DNA from 2 places in the Nitrosomonas cryotolerans ATCC 49181 genome. Region 2 is predicted to be linked to the other one. Evidence: riboswitches for the same ligand, from Rfam matches in the RefSeq annotation. Region 2 holds a riboswitch; the other holds the start of a gene.
What was found. A riboswitch is a leader RNA that binds a small molecule or an ion and turns the genes downstream of it on or off. The one in region 2 is predicted to bind cobalamin.
Positions count from the first base shown of each region.

Region 1: it holds a riboswitch for cobalamin, as region 2 does, so the genes downstream of both, btuB (TonB-dependent vitamin B12 receptor) here and BUQ89_RS06325 (cobaltochelatase subunit CobN) in region 2, are expected to answer to the same signal.

Region 1 is NZ_FSRO01000001.1:1,010,861-1,019,210, reverse strand. Features, by position in the region: gene BUQ89_RS04500 (hypothetical protein) at 538-1,029, shown strand; gene BUQ89_RS13895 (hypothetical protein) at 1,064-1,234, shown strand; gene BUQ89_RS04495 (DUF2780 domain-containing protein) at 1,697-2,278, opposite strand; gene BUQ89_RS04490 (c-type cytochrome) at 2,598-3,905, opposite strand; gene BUQ89_RS04485 (c-type cytochrome) at 3,902-4,624, opposite strand; cobalamin riboswitch at 5,397-5,617, shown strand; gene btuB (TonB-dependent vitamin B12 receptor) at 5,761-7,614, shown strand; gene BUQ89_RS04475 (hypothetical protein) at 7,636-8,220, shown strand; gene BUQ89_RS04470 (hypothetical protein) at 8,334-8,350, shown strand, end outside.
Region 2 is NZ_FSRO01000001.1:1,409,328-1,417,677, forward strand. Features, by position in the region: gene BUQ89_RS06320 (AAA family ATPase) at 1-836, opposite strand, end outside; cobalamin riboswitch at 1,352-1,550, shown strand; gene BUQ89_RS06325 (cobaltochelatase subunit CobN) at 1,703-6,052, shown strand; gene BUQ89_RS06330 (MotA/TolQ/ExbB proton channel family protein) at 6,057-6,521, shown strand; gene BUQ89_RS06335 (DUF2149 domain-containing protein) at 6,514-6,831, shown strand; gene zigA (zinc metallochaperone GTPase ZigA) at 7,141-8,350, shown strand, end outside.

The sequences.
Region 1 (8,350 bases), 400 kb from region 2:
TTATAATCGGCAGCATAAAATTTCTGGTGAGGACTTTTGCAAAAGTCTCCATCCATTAAAAATATCGTATTGTCTTCCAATAAAGCAAATTTTGTCCGCAAAACCGTATCCATATTATCCGGTATTCACCCATCCTCTTTGAGCACACACCAATCCAAAGCCTTTGACGGGACTGTCTCGTAATATACAATTAATCCGTTTTTAATCATATAATTAATTGATTATTATAGTATATTATACAATCATCTTAATTTTTGGCTATTTTGAGACAGGCCTTTAATGAGCTCACCCGCTGTTTTTATCATAGAAAAAAAACTATCAGAAGACCTATAAATCTTTCGTAGAACAATCAGCAGCTGAAATTACACTTAATTTCGTTTGACTCAACAACACGTTCTGAAAAACAACATTCTCTCTTCTTATTTTTTAACAAAATCCAAAATAAGGAATTCACTTATTCTATTTCCAGTGAATCATCACTAACATGAAAGCGTTTACGCTATTTATTTCATCGTTCCTAATCATTGAAGGTATACCATGAATATTTCCACAAATCGATACATCGGCACATGTGTGTACATATTGTTAGCCACCGGCCTTCTAGGAGGGCACACTGCTCATGCATCACTTACTGTCTGCAAGAGCGGATGTGACTACACAGATATTCAAGATGCCGTCACAGACGCATCAGATGGAGAAATTATCCAGATACAGCAGGGCATATTCACGGGCCCTGTCACCATTGAAAATAAAAACCTAACCCTCAGGGGCGCCGGGTCAGGTATGACGATCATTGATCGTGGACCATCCGTCAACTCGGATCCACCTCCCCCGACAATCGTAGTCAGTTGTACCCACAGTAATCATGAAATTAACATATCTAATGTCACGATTAGCGGCGAGGCACCCTTTCAGGGCTCCGGCGGCGGCGGCCTGGTTAACGAAAGCTGTAATGTCAAACTGGTGAATACCCTGATTACTAACAATGCCCGTAGAATAAACGGTAATAGCACCCATAACGGCATATGATGAAGAATATCTTTTTGCACGGGTAGATTCATTAGTGATGCAAAAGAAAACGACTACAGACCAGGCACAATCAACTCAAGAAAAATACACACCGCTCAATACCACCTGCCAGAAAATAAGATTTCAGCGCCAGAAGCTCGACTTGATAATCTTCGCCAGGCCATTCGATATCGACCAACAACTGGCTGAAATCTCATCCCCCTGATGATCATCCAAGACATCAACACATCGTCCAAGCTGAGAGACGAATCCTTGATCACGAAACGGGTGCTCACTGTCCAGAATAAGCCCATCAATACGCTACTTCAATGGCTAAGAGTTAAGCCTGCCCCAGAGTTGATTCATGATCGCGCCCAGGGTTAAGTAATGATTGGAGGCCTTTGCAAAACCCCAATAATTTAAAAATTAATTTTTTATAATCAATGGTGTAAAACTTATGACGAAGGTTTTTGCAAAAATCTCGATTGGTCTGATCAAACTAATCACTATGGATCGGTATTGTTTAGTAAAACAATACCGATTTCAGAACATTTACCTGCTGACATGATCTGGAATCGACACAGGTTAGCCACGTTTCTTTTTCCTGCTGCCGCACAGCCTATTAGTCGTGCGATGACCGGCCAGCCTCATTATTTTTTATAGCTTTCCCAAGGTATCCTACGCCTGTCTAACGCACAATCAAGGCAGAACGCAGCAGGTTCGCCGTTACTTGCCCACTGGTGTTACGTACATAATCCGTCATAATCGGAATAAACTGGCCCACCATCTCTGGCGCAAGATTGAGCTGCTGAAATGAGGTCGCTAGAGAAGCTGCGCTATTTAGGGTAGTACCAGCACCACCAATCATTGAGGAAACATGCTCACCCAAGCCTGGAATTGGACTCTGCATAACGGGCGCAGCGCCCAGCATCGCACTCATTCCTGGTAAGGATTGAGATAGTGTCGAGAAAGCCTGTGGAGTCATACTTGCTTGAGCCACCTGAAAAATCGCACCCGCTCCGCCCAGAGCCTGCTGTTGCGAAATACCCAGCTGCCGTGTAAGAATATCGGTCAAGCCAACCTGTCCTGTAGTTATACCGGTTGTTCCCGATGTAACGATCTGTCGGCCTGCCTGCGCTGTCTGCTCAACCGAAGCCAGACCTCTGTCCACCGATCCCAGAATATCATTACCCCCTCCATTTGACGCACAGCCCATCGTAATCAGGATCAGAGCGACCATACCAAATTCGAAATAATTCCGTTTTTTCATAACCATTCCTTTTTCGACCATCATTCATCATATCGGCCTGATCTTAACAACAATAAAATCAGGCCCCAATCAAACCCAATTCGAATTTGGGCACATATCCTGCGACAACCTTACTTGTGTATGATTCAAGCAGTTGGCGGAAATCAGTATTTTCAGGCGCTGACCTGCTACTGTCAGGTGGACAATTCATAATAAAACGGATTCAACGAGGTAAGGCAACAAGATTTATTCATGAGCACATCCCTATATGTTGATACCAGCATACACCTAGCAGCCCAGCCTGAAAGGAGTGCAACATAAAAGTTGCACTCCTTCTCTCCTAATGACTATCACCCTTACTTCGGTCCACATCAATCGGCGTAACCAGACTACCACGATTACCCCATGCATTCCTGATATAAGAGACTATTTGTGCAATTTCTCCATCACGAAAAATTTGTTGAAAGGGAGGCATTCCATAGGGTCGTGGATTCCCTGTCGTGGCAGGGGGATAGCCGCCATTCAAAACGATCCGAATCGTATTAAGCGGGGAACTCATCGTCACATTTCGGTTACCTGCCAGTGCTGGATAAATATTAGCTACACCTTCTCCGGAAGCGCCATGACAATCCTGACAATGTCGCTCATACAGTTTGCCACCTTTCTGTAGATACATTCGCAAATCTTCCGGTGCGATCTGCGTATTAATAGTGGACATACCACTCGTTTCATTTTTTGCAAGAGATTTAAGATAAACAGCCATTGCGCGAATATCTTGTTGAGACAAGTACTGAAGGCTTTGACGCGTGACTGTTCCCATTGGCCCTGAAAGTACTGCACTCTTTGATATGCCCGTTGCAAGCAATTCAGCGATTTCTTCAATTGACCAGTCATGGCTGCCTGCTTCCAGACGTGAAGTCAACGATGGGGCATACCAATTCGCCCCCATGATTTGCCCGCCCGTCAGAGTCTCATCCCGACTGGCTCCTAATAAATTACGGGAAGTGTGACATGCGTTACAGTGACCCAATCCCTGTACCAGGTAAGCGCCACGATTCCATTCTTCATCTTTAGATCTGTCAGGTTCATAGACCCCTTCTTTGAAATATAATGCCCGCCAGATATACAGAAGTGGTCTGAAGTCATACGGAAAATGAATATCACTCGGCGGATTCAGTTGAGAGATCGGTTGCAACGACCGTAAATAAGCAAAAATCGCATCGGCATCCTGCCGCGTTACTTTGGTATATTCCGTATATGGAAAGGCGGGATAGAGAAGCCGGCCATCACGTGACTTACCCTCATGGAGAGCTTGCCAAAAATCATCTTCATCCCAATCGCCGATACCCGTTCTTTTATCAGGCGTAATATTGGGAGTAACGAAAATTCCAAATGAGGTAGACAATCGACGCCCGCCCGCAAATGGCGGGCTGCCTTTAGCCGTATGGCATCCCATGCAGTTTCCGGCACGCGCAAGATAGGCCCCACGTTCTCGCTGTAGTTCAGGATCAACAGGGCCGGGTTCTTCAGTCAATGTATCGGCTATTACAGGCTTTGTGGCCAGCAACAGTATTAAAAGGATTCCTATAAAAAATAAGATAACAAACGGCCAGTCTCTCGTCACAGACGTAATAATCAAGCGCTTCATTTTATTGCACCTCCATTCTCCATAACAAGACTGCTGCAACGATGCATCAAATCAAGCGAAAGCCCGTTAGCTAAATCTGATTTCCCCAAGACCGGCTGAGTAGCTAACCATTTTGCCAGGGCATTGGTTTCCTCATCAGTCAATCGTTTAGCAATTTCTGACATACAATCAGCTACCTGTCCTCGCATCAATCCACCATTACGCCATCCTCCAAGTTGAGCCGTAATATAAGTGCGAGATAAACCCAACAAACCTGGGATAAAAGGCTCGCGACCCATTAATGTATGGCCATGACAGGCACGACAGGCAGGAATATCCCGCTTTGAATCCCCAGAATGAATAAGATCTTCTGCCAATTTAACTTCCGCAGGTTTCATACTGATTTGCTCCGGGGGCGGATAGGGCAGCTGCAGGGAGGCAAAATAACGGGCTATTTCCAACATATATTCATCTGACATGTTTTCTAGCAACATGGCCATGGGTTCATAGTAACGTCGGCCGTCTCTAAAATTACGTAATTGATTAAAAAGATATCCCTCTGGTTTACCCGCTATTCGAGGATAATAGATATCTTGACTTACTCTGTCTTCATCGCCATGACAGATCGTACACGCCTTAACACGCTCAGTCATCGTATCAGGCACTTCAGCCGATGTAACCCCAGCAGCATTTGCCACGAATGCCATAAGAAAAAACAGGATCGCAATAAAATGCATCATTTAATTATTTCTCCAGATTAATCTATTTCCTATATCTTTTTAATTCTCTGACTGCGTTTATAAGGCAAAATTATTCATTTGCAGCTTCGGATTTTTTCGATGGAAAAATTATATTGGCCGCTTTCGTCCTTTAAGACACCTAGCAAAGAACGGGCACAAATAATTCATAAACATCAAAAACTATAAAACAACTTGAAATACCGGTCAAATTGATACCCGAATCTACTCACCGCTCACATCAGGCTCAGATCAGAACCAATCGCCCCGATTCATTTCTCTACTCAATTACAGCAGCCTGGGAAATGGTTACCGACCGGATATCAGGCAGCCACTCGCACGCATTGATGGATCTCCACAGACAAATACTGGCTATTATCTGTATAACCTAAGCAACTCAAACAATCTGTCATACGTATCATGCCGTCATTTTCTGTGCAATCCTCGTCACATCCTCACCTTAAAAAGGTGCGATTATCAGTTCATTCCCGGATGGCTGGCGATGGCCATCCGCACCGGCCAGTGTACTTGCACCATAAGGCGTGCCACTCGTGATTTCTTTCATACTCAGCAATACCGTACGGAAATAGAACACACCAACACGTAACCATGCCTTGATGAAACAAGGTACTGTAAAAGGGGGTTATCGTGGTTTCCTGCCCGCCATTTCCAAGAATCAATCGTGGATTCATATGAATTCGAGATTTATTTTCGACAATGCATTCGGCACATCCTATTTTCAGGATGACTTGACATACCGTAACTGTTTCTGTAGTTTGCACATCTGTTTCAGGTGTCCTTTTAGCTTATGCTTCAAGGATGAAACGGGAAGCTGGTGCACTCTGACATTAACCAGGGTCATTCCAGCACTGCCCCCGCAACGGTAAATGAGCTAAGGATTTGTATTATGCCACTGTGTTCTTAACACGGGAAGGCACGAATCCGGGAATAATCCCACTCATGAGTCCGGAGACCGGCCTGAAGCCATACTACAGTACAGTATTGCGGCGGGCAATGCACGGGCATGCAAATTGGTTGATCTCCAACCCAGGAAACTCTTTCTGTTGGTTCCTAAGCGCCTCCGCAAAACATCACTCACAACCTGATTATCGCGCGGGTGTGCGCGGAGGAAAAACACAATGCAAAAATGCTGCCTGCCGGCAATAGCTATGCTATGGCTGAGCACAGCCACTGCCTTATTCGCTGAAAACATCGATCGTCAGGAAAAACCGATTACGGTTACGGCGACACGAACAACCCAGACCGCAAATGAAGCACTTGCTGCAATGACCGTTATTTCACGCAAGGATATTGAACGCCAGCAAGCACGCTCCATTCAGGATTTATTACGAGGGGTACCTGGCGTCAATATCATCAATAATGGGGGCATGGGCAAAGCAACGTCTATCAATATGCGCGGCACCGAATCCGATCATGTGCTGGTCCTGATTGATGGGATTAAGGTTGGATCAGCCACATCAGGTACAACTTCATTCCAGAATATACCCATTGATCAAATTGAACGTATCGAAATTGTGCGCGGACCACGTTCAAGTCTGTATGGCTCTGAAGCCATTGGAGGTGTGATCCAGATATTTACCCGTAAGGGTGGCCGCGGGCTCAAACCAAATTTGAGTTTTGGTGGCGGCAGTTATCAAACTTTTAATGGCTCAGTGGGGCTTTCCGGCGGCAATGGTCCTGGCTGGTTTAACCTTAACGCAAGTGGCATGACTACCCGGGGATTTAATTCCTGTACCGGCAAACCCTCGCCGGGTGGCGCGGGCTGTTTCACGAACGAACAATCTGACCGAGATGGTTATCGTAATATAGCCGGCAGCCTGCGCGCAGGTTATCGATTTGAAAATGGACTGGATATTGAAACCAATTTTCTACATTCGGATGGAAAAACTGAATTTGATGGCACCTTTGTCAATAATTCGGAAATCATCCAGCAAGTATTGGGAGGCACTGCGCGCTACTCTCCGATCGATATCTGGCGAATCAGTTTAACTGCCGGTCGTAGTCGCGAGGATTCGGATAATTTCTTTCGTGATGCCCTCGAGAATACCTTTAAAAGCCGATTCAATACGCAACGTGATACCGTTTCCCTGCTAAATGACATCGTCTTTACCCAGACTCAACTGTTAACACTGGGTTTTGACTATCAGAACGATCAGATTAACAGTACTGAAGATTTTGCAATCACCTCACGTAACAATTTTGGCGTTTTTGCACAACATCAGGCATCGCTGGCAGCACATGACTTGCAGTTATCCTTGCGCCACGATGATAATGAACAATTCGGCAGCCGTGTAACCGGCGGGGCCGCCTGGGGGTATGCACTGAATGAAAGACTGCGCTTAACCGCCAGTTTTGGCAGCGCTTACAAAGCGCCCACCTTTAATGAACTTTACTTTCCAAATTTTGGGAATGCCCGTCTTCAACCTGAAGAATCGCGTAGTTACGAGTTAGGCGCCAATGGTCAGACTGACTGGGGAAATTGGTCACTTCATGTTTATGAAACCCACATCGATGACTTAATTGCTTTTGATGCCAGCACCCGTGCACCTGCCAATATCGATCAGGCACGCATTCGTGGCCTGGAAGGCGTACTGAATACGCAGATCAAGGGCTGGCATCTCAATGCCAATCTCACTTTACTGAATCCTGAGAACAATGCATCCGGTGCGAACAACGGCAATACATTACCACGACGTGCCCAGGAATCCATTCGTTTTGATGCTCATCGCGCGATTGGCAAGTTTACGCTGGGCGGGATGCTGCTTGTAGAAGGCGAGCGCTATGACGATCTGGCAAACACACGCAAGCTTGAGAGCTATGTCAAGCTGGATCTACGCGTTGAGTATGCTTTTAATCAGAGCTGGCGCATACAAGGGCGCCTGGAAAATCTATTCGATAAGCATTATGAAACAGCTGCATTTTTCAATCAACCCGGACGAAATTTTTTCGCAACACTACGATATCAACCCTAACCCTCTATAAAGGAACATAATATGTTAGCATTGTCTACGCGGAATCAGATAATGTGTGGTTTTGCACTCATCTTGCTGATCATAATCACGCGGGGTCATCATTTCAATTGGCTGCATAACCTGCCAAGTGCTTCTTGGGCCACATTCTTTCTGGCCGGTCTCTATCTTCGTTCACCCTGGCCATTACCGGGATTCTTTGTACTAACCTGGATTCTGGATTTTACAGCTTATTATGGAGGTAGCGCGAGCGGTTCCTGCCTAACACCCGCCTATCTTTTTCTGCTGCCCGCTTATAGCTCACTGTGGCTGGCCGGACGCTGGTATGCAAATCAATATCAATTTGCATGGCGAACGTTGCTACCATTGTCGCTTAGCCTGGTGATCGGTACGATAATTTGTAAAATATTTTCCAGTGGCGGGTTCTATTTCTTTTCCGGTCGCTTTGAAGAAAAAACCTTCGTTGAATTTGCAGAGAGATTAATGAGATACTTTCCACTTTTCTTTGAATCATTCTTATTCTATATTGGTATTGCAATTATAGTACACGGCATATTTGTATTAGGAAATAAATTATTGAATCCGTATAGCGCTACAATGGAACAATAATATGTACAAATTCGGCTATAAGCAATCACCAACGTATCCCTGCTTTTTGAGAGTGGCCAATATTTTTGGCTTCCCTATGTTATTAATTCCCGCAATCTATAAAGGAGTTACCTATGCTCACATTATCTAC
Region 2 (8,350 bases):
TCTCCACTGCCAGCAAAAGCCTCGCTATAGTTCAAATCATCAACTTTTATAATAGCTGAATATCCACCATCCTTATTAAAAAGCTTATGATTTACTAGTCTTATTTCACTATAATTTTTTCCAAGTATTTCACACACTTTGCTAATTTGATTAGAGTTTAATAAGATATTGTTTTGAACTTTTTCTTTTTTACCATTGTACGGCTTATAGCTTGCCAGATCATTTTCAATAACTTTTTTTAATAAAGAGCTTTTAGATCTAATAAAGCACTGTTTTGATTTCCCACTTAAGGTTGTCGACAGATTCCCGTGATAAAGAGCCTTGTCAAAAGCACTTATTTCACTTCTGAAGTCAATAAACACAATGTTTTTATTGATTTTTTTCCATCTAGTTTGTGATCTCCCTTTAGCTGCAAAACTTTCCTCATCTTTATCTTCTGGTAAAGGACTCATGCCGTCACCTTTTAATGGTCTAGACGTTTCCCAGTAATCAGGATTGTTAGGCTTAGTAATGCGAGACTGTATAATTTCAGCGTTGCAATCATAGTGTTCGTTATAAGTCTTATAAATATATCTAGAGCGCTCTACTATTGGATCTATATTAGTTGAAAACCAAAAGTTACTAATACTATAGCCTTCAGGACAGCCAAATAGAGCTCTTAAAACGGAACTTTTATGACAGCCATTCTGGCCGGTTATAGCCGTGATGGGAAAGTCGAATTTAATTTCTATATTTTCGGTTAGGTTTCTATAAAGAGGAAATCTTATAGATCTAATGAATGGTTCAAAGATTTTCTTCTGGTGCATTTCTTCTAATGTAGTAATGTCAGTGCTCATAAAAAACTCAAAATGTGATTAAAATGCTCGGCCGAAATAAATAGGGGATCAAGTCTTGCTATGCTATATACAATGGGGCTGTCATGTAATTCAATTATTTTCACCTTGATGCAAAGATTTACTGTTTTTTTAAGATAGTAGCCTGGATACCGCGTAAACAATGACTAAATAGTGATTACATCTATGAGATTTGTTAAATAATATAGTCACGAAACGAGAAATATGAGGCGCTTATAAAAACGAAAGGATCTCATATGACACATTCACATCGCAGGGACGCCGGTCAGCATTTCTATTATACAAGGTACCACAACGGATTGAACGCAGGCTGATCCTTGATCGAGGAACCTGATGCGGATTATTTGCTGGTAGATCGCGATTATGACAGCAATGCAATGATTGAATAGAAAGAGAAGTAAGAAATAGTAGAGCTAGTCAGAAATGAGTAGGCTATATAGAGCGGTTAAAAGTCGGTTGTAAACAGCCGTTTCACATTTGTAGTCTAAAAAACGTATAATAACCGCAGTTTCTATGGTCTCTTGCCGAGATAATAGGGAATTCGTTTAAACGAAGCTGTCCCCGCAACTGTATGCGTGGAGTTAAGTACCGCAGTGATACTGAATAACCACTGAAGTCTGTCAAACAGATTTTGGGAAGGTTGGTACTTAATGACGATACGTGAGCCAGAAGACCTGCCATAAAAACATTATTTTCTGATTGCCGGGGGGTGCAATCATAGAGGCTCTCCGCTTGACGCTAATTGATAATCAGATTGTCATATGAACGATCTGTCAGCGTTATTCCAGTTCTCTGTCTTCAATCCCCCCGTTTCTCAGTTCTGTTCTTTTCTCATTTGGAACTTACCTGTGACTAAACGATTGCTTTGCGCCTTATTTTTTCTGATAGTAGTTGTGCCTGTTCACGCAGCCACTATTGTCGCCATTGTTTCACCTCAGAATGCACCTGATGTTGTCAGTGGTGCACATACTTTTCTGCAACAGAATTCAAATATTACGATACAGGTACGTACTACTGAGCAATGGCTTGATCTTGATCCTGGTGAGCAACGACAGTTATTGCAATCGGCTGAACTGGTATTTGCTGGCGGTGTATTTGGTAATGTAGCGACATTGCTGAGCAGTTCTTTGCAGCAAAATATGGTTGATAATTTTGTTGCTGTACATAGTGATCGTCAGTTAGTAACCGCCTCACAGATACGTGGTAAACAATTACTGGTTAGTGCTGATATTGAGGCACTTATGCAAAACCCCGATCCTGATCAAGATGCTGATAAGTGGCTCGAATCCCGCTTAGAAAAATTTCCTCAGCAACACGATTGGTTGCTGTCACGTTTGTTTTGGTTGGGGCGCAGCAGTGCCAATATGCAGGGTTTATTCGCTCATCTCAATCATTTGCAGAACAATTCAGAAACAAAAGGCAGGCCGCATCTGGTGGCGCCTATCCGGGCCTATTATCGCGATGCGTTTTATCGGTTAGATCAATTCGATTTCTCGCAGAAATCATCCTGGGTGGTACTGCTGGATTATGAAATGGGTGATCGGCCTGGTGAGAAAAAATTACTGGATGAGTTGTGTGGTTTATTAGAACAAGCATCAACTGGGTGCATGTCGGTACTGGCTGGCTGGGGGACGGCCAGTGTACTTGCTATGCAAACACTGGTTGATCAGAGCAGCCGCATTCGCGCGTTAATATCATTGCAGAATTTTGTTGTCGGTGGTGGCGAAGGTCGTGAGCGGGTCACTGAACAATTTGAGGCTTTGAATGTGCCCGTAATTAAGGCGATCCGACTCAGCAGTAATACCGAGACGGATTGGTTGTTATCGGAAGAAGGACTCAGTTGGGACTCCGTGCATTATCGTGTTGCTATGCCTGAATTACAAGGCGTTACGCAGCCGATGGTGGTTGCTGCTTTGGGTGATGCGAGCATCGACCGTCTGACAGGTGCGAAACTTGCCTTATCACAAACCATTCCGTCTCAAGTCAAGCTGCTGGGGCAACGGGTCAATCGGTGGCTGACACTGCAGACCAAGGCCAACAAGGATAAAAAACTGGCGATTGTCTATTACAACCATCCACCGGGCCGCCATAATATTGGCGCAGACAACTTAAATGTTCCCGAATCTTTATTTGAAATACTAACCGCGCTGCAGGCAGAAGGTTATGACACGGGCACGCTACCTGCCAGCTCGGATGAATTGCTTGATTTATTGCAACTGAATGGCGTCAATCTGCCCGAAGACGGAAAAGCACTGGCCGATATGGCGACCAGAGTGCAGGTGGTGAATAAGCAGCAGTATCAGCAATGGTTTGCAACGCTACCTATAACGCTACAGCAGGAAATGGTTCATGGTCCGCTGGGATATCTACACAGTACATTGCAACGGGCTGTGCAACTGGAAGATAAAACCATTAGCCAGCGGTTGATGGCGCGTGTTATCAAGAATCTTTACCATGCACTGGATGGCGTAGACCACCCTGCGCGTGAACGCGTATTGAAATTACTTGATCAACTGGATGCAGTCTATGCCAATGATGATGTTAATCACATTGATTGGCATCATGCAGCGGAACTGGTTGATGCCATCACTACACAAGGTGTAGAAGGCATTCGTGGCTGGGGTGATGCGCCCGGCTATGTCATGGTGCATGACGGCAAGATTGTTTTGCCCGGGATTCAGTTTGGCAATATCTTTGTGGGGCCCCAACCACCGCGTGGCTGGGAGATCAATGAGGAGCTGCTGCATGCCAACCTATCATTCCCACCGCCGCATCAGTACATGGCGTTTTATCAATGGTTGAATCAGGCTTTCGGCGCGGATGCAGTCATTCACCTGGGGCGGCATTCCACATATGAGTTTTTACCGCGTCATCGCGTTGGCATGAGTGAGGAAGACTATCCGAGTGCCATATTAGGTGATCTGCCCAGTATTTATCCTTACATTGTAGATGGCGTGGGTGAAGGGATACAAGCCAAGCGCCGCGGCTTAGCGGTCATTATTGATCATCTAACGCCGCCGCTTGAGAGTACTGAACTGTATGACAGCTTATTGGCGCTACGCCAGCTGGTGGAAAGCTATGAAGCTGCGCCCTTTAATGCAGAAGCGATACGTCAGCGCGCCATCAGTGATATCAAACGTGTCATTGATGAGTTAAATTTAAAGGAAGAATTGATTGCCAACATGTCCGACGAGCTGGATGTTCGCGGTATTACTGAATTTGATCAGATTGATGATGAATTATTGGTGCATGAGGTCGGGCACTATTTGACCATACTGCAAGAAGATTTCATGCCATTAGGTTTACATGTTTTTGGGCGTGATTGGTCTAGTGATGCAGTAGCAACCATGCTGCGGTCTATGAGCCAGAATAAACCTGCGGGCAGTGATTGGGCGCAATTGTTACGCGCATCGCCAAAAGCAGAAATACAAGCATTATTGGCCGCGCTTGGCGGTCAATATGTCTTGGCTGGTCAAGGTAATGACCCGATTCGAACTCCCGAAGCTTTGCCAACAGGGCGTAATTTTTATGCATTGGACGGTAGTCTGATTCCATCACAGCTGGGTTATCAGATCGGTGTTGAGTTGGCGGCCAAAGCCCGTGCTGCTACTGTCATAAGCACTTATCAGGCGGAAGATGCGGAAGCGGATGCTATTGTACTTTGGGCATCTGATGTGGTGCGCGACGAAGGTGCCATGATTGCATTTGGTTTTGACATGCTCGGTGTGCGGCCAATATGGAATAGCAGGGGAATTTTTAAAGGGCTGGAGCGCCTTGATTTAACCAATCTAATTGATACCGGGCCGCAGGGCAAAAAAACGCCTCGTCTGCGGCGTGATACCTTGTTTACTACCTCAGGATTATTTCGTGACCTCTACGGTGCACAATTGGTTTGGTTAGAACGTGCCGTACTGATGGCGCTGGATGCTTCTTCCGATCTGATTCGTGAACAATATCCTGCTTTAACCTACGCATTAAACAGCGCTCTGGCACCACTCGATCATATTGCTCAGCCCGGCCGCGAACCACTGGTTATTAACCGCGTTGCCGCGCGTTGGATTGCGGATGCCCGCGCTGCTTTAAATGCGGGAATTAAGCCCGCGCAAGCTGGGCGCGAAGCGACTTACCGCGTGTTTGGTGCGCCGCCTGGTTCCTACGGTGCGGGTGTTAATCGTATGGTTGAACGTTCGGGTTCCTGGCAGGATAGGGGCCAAATAGCCAAAACATATATTGATCGTATGGGCCATGCCTATGGCATCGATTTACACGGTGATGCGACTCAAGATTTATTTCGCCAACGCCTGGATACGGTTGCTAATACCTATTTAGGGCGTGCCAGTAACCTGTATGGTTTGCTCGACAATAATGATTCTTTTGATTATCTGGGCGGATTGAGTCTCGCTGTGGAAACAGTGACAGGCCAGGTACCCAATAATTTTATCCTGTCACATACAGATAGCCATAATTTAAAAATCGAACCGCTGCAAACCGCATTATTAACAGAACTACGTGGTCGTTTTTTTAATCCCCAGTGGCTCAAGCCGCTCATCGATGAAGGTTATGCCGGTGCCAGAACCATGGGCAGCGAATTCCTTGAGTACCTTTGGGGCTGGCAGGTCACCAATCCTGGTGTGGTTAAGAGCTGGGTTTGGGATGAAGTCAAGCAGGTTTATATTGATGACAAATTAAATCTGGGTTTGGATCAATTTCTGCAACAGGGCCACAACGTACATGTAAAAACTAATATGCTGGCTTTGATGTTGGTCGCGGCCCAAAAGGATTTCTGGGATGCTGATCAGCAAACGCTCGAACAGATTGCTGAACAATTTGTCGCTCTTGTTCTGGCGCATGGTCTGCCCGGCAGTGGCCATACCACACAAGATCACCCAATTTACCAATGGTTGCAGGGGTATACCGCGACAGATCAGTATACGCAGCTACAAGCCTTATTGCAGGCAACCAAAGTGACGCCAGAAGTCGTCGATACGCCAATCATGATTACTGAAATCACGGTGGAGGGCGATACGACTGAAACACCTGCGGACTCACAGTCTGAGCATGATGCCGAGCAAGATACCGCATCACCTGATCATATTTTGCTTTATGCCTTATCAGTAATGCTCATTTTATTATTAATGATTGGCTGGTTACGCGGGGCAAGATTGCCAGCAGCCAATATCACAAGCAAGAGAGACTAATTCGATGTTTAGCTCAAGTTCAATTGGCATTATGCACAATCTGGTTGGTTATTTATTGACGCCCGTGATTTGGATATTATTATTGCTCTCAGCGCTTGCAATAGTTGAAATTGGCATGGCATTTTCTGAACGTTTCAAAGCAATTCCTGCCTGGGTGTCCAGCGGCGATATGATCGGACTAGAGCGCTTAGCCATGCATCGTATCGAGCGCAGTGATTTTCTGGCGCGGATCGCACCCATGCTGGGATTAATGGGCACTCTGATACCGCTAGGTCCTGGATTAGCTGCCTTGGGATCAGGCGAATTAAGCATTCTGACAACAGCCATGAGTGTAGCTTTTGACACGACCGTCCTGGGGTTGTTGGTGGGTATTATCGGATTTGTGCTGGGCCGAGTTCGACGCCGTTGGTACGATGAAGCCTTGCGTTGTATGGAGGCTCAAAATGCTTGTGGTGGCATTCATGGCTAGGCGCTGGCAACACGACCGTTTTAATTCAGGTGATGAGGAGCCACTTGGACCGATGGCCAATTTACTGGATTTGATGCTGGTATTTGCCTGCGGACTCATTGCCACTTTGATAGCAATGAGCAGTCAGTTGGAAGAACACTTTCAAACATCGCAGAAAACGGCCGGCCAGTCCAATACCCAGGTGATTAAAACCGGTAGTGAGCTACCCAAATTACCTACTGAAGCTCAGGGCGGCACAGATGGGCTTGAATCAGTTGGGCAAGTTTATCGTGACCTTAAAACGGGCAAATTGATTCTGATCGGCAAATAGTCTTCTTGAATCAAAGCCGTTCTGTATGTTTATTTCCGGATTTTTCTGCAAACTTGATTAACTATTTAATAGGCTAAAAATCAGCCCTTAATCCAGCAACAAGGACTCTTCCTGGTAATGGTGCAAAACATGAATTGTAGTCAGATTGGTCGAGACTTTTGAAAAATCGCTCACCAGAAGTTTTTGGCTATTGATTATAAAGGGCTCATTTTTCAACTATTGGAGTTTTGCAAAGGTCTCATTTAATATTGCTTTTTTAAAATGATATGATGTAACATATCAAATATTAAGTGCTTTAGGTCTATTTATATGCCAACAAATCTGATTCAGAATACGCTCGTTGATCGTTTACCCGTGACTGTGTTGTCCGGTTTTCTAGGCGCGGGGAAAACAACTGTACTTAATCACATTCTTAATAATCAGCAAGGAAAACGAGTTGCGGTCATCGTGAATGATATGAGTGAGATCAATATCGATGCATCAATTATTGAGCAGGAAATTTCATTCAATCGTTCCGAAGAAAAACTGATTGAAATGAGTAATGGTTGTATTTGCTGTACTTTGCGCGAGGATCTACTGGTTGAAGTACGCAAACTTGCCGCCGAAGGAAAATTTGATTATCTGGTGATTGAATCTACCGGAATATCGGAGCCACTACCGATTGCAGAAACATTCACTTTTGCAGATGAGGAGGGCATCAGCTTATCAGATATTGCACGATTGGATACCATGGTAACTGTAGTTGATGCGGTCAATTTCCTTAAAGATTTTGAAGAAGCAAGAATGCTTCAGGAAACTGAGGAAAGCCTGGGAGAAGGCGATGAACGTAGCGTTGCAGATCTATTGACCGATCAAGTTGAATTTAGCGATGTCATTTTGATTAACAAGATAGATTTGATCATGCAGCAGGAGCTAACCCGGTTGCACGGTATTTTAAGCTGTCTCAATACGCAGGCAGAAATCATAGCGATTAAGAATGGTCAGGTTGATTTATCCAAGCTATTGAATACTCAAAAATTTAATTTTGAGCAAGCTCAGCAAGCACCTGGTTGGCTGAAGGAGTTACGTGGAGAACATATTCCGGAAACGGAAGAATATGGAATCAGCAGCTTTGTCTACACCGCAAGGAAACCATTTCACCCGCAGAAATTCTATGATTTTCTACACCATGAATGGCCGACAGGTAAATTACTTCGCTCGAAAGGGTATTTTTGGCTCGCGACCCGGCCAGATTGTGCAGGGCAGTGGAATCAGGCTGGTGGCATTGCAGGCTACAGCTATAGCGGTATGTTTTGGAAAGCTGTACCAAAAAAACAATGGCCTACCGATAAAGAATATTTGGCATCTATTGCAGCGAAGTGGATTGAACCATTTGGGGATAAGCGGCAGGAATTGGTTTTTATTGGCCAGAATCTTAACCAAGAAGCAGTCTGTCAATGGTTGGATGAATGTTTGTTGACCGATGCAGAACTGCTTGCTGGAAAGGAATACTGGACTACCTTGGAAGATCCTTTTCCTG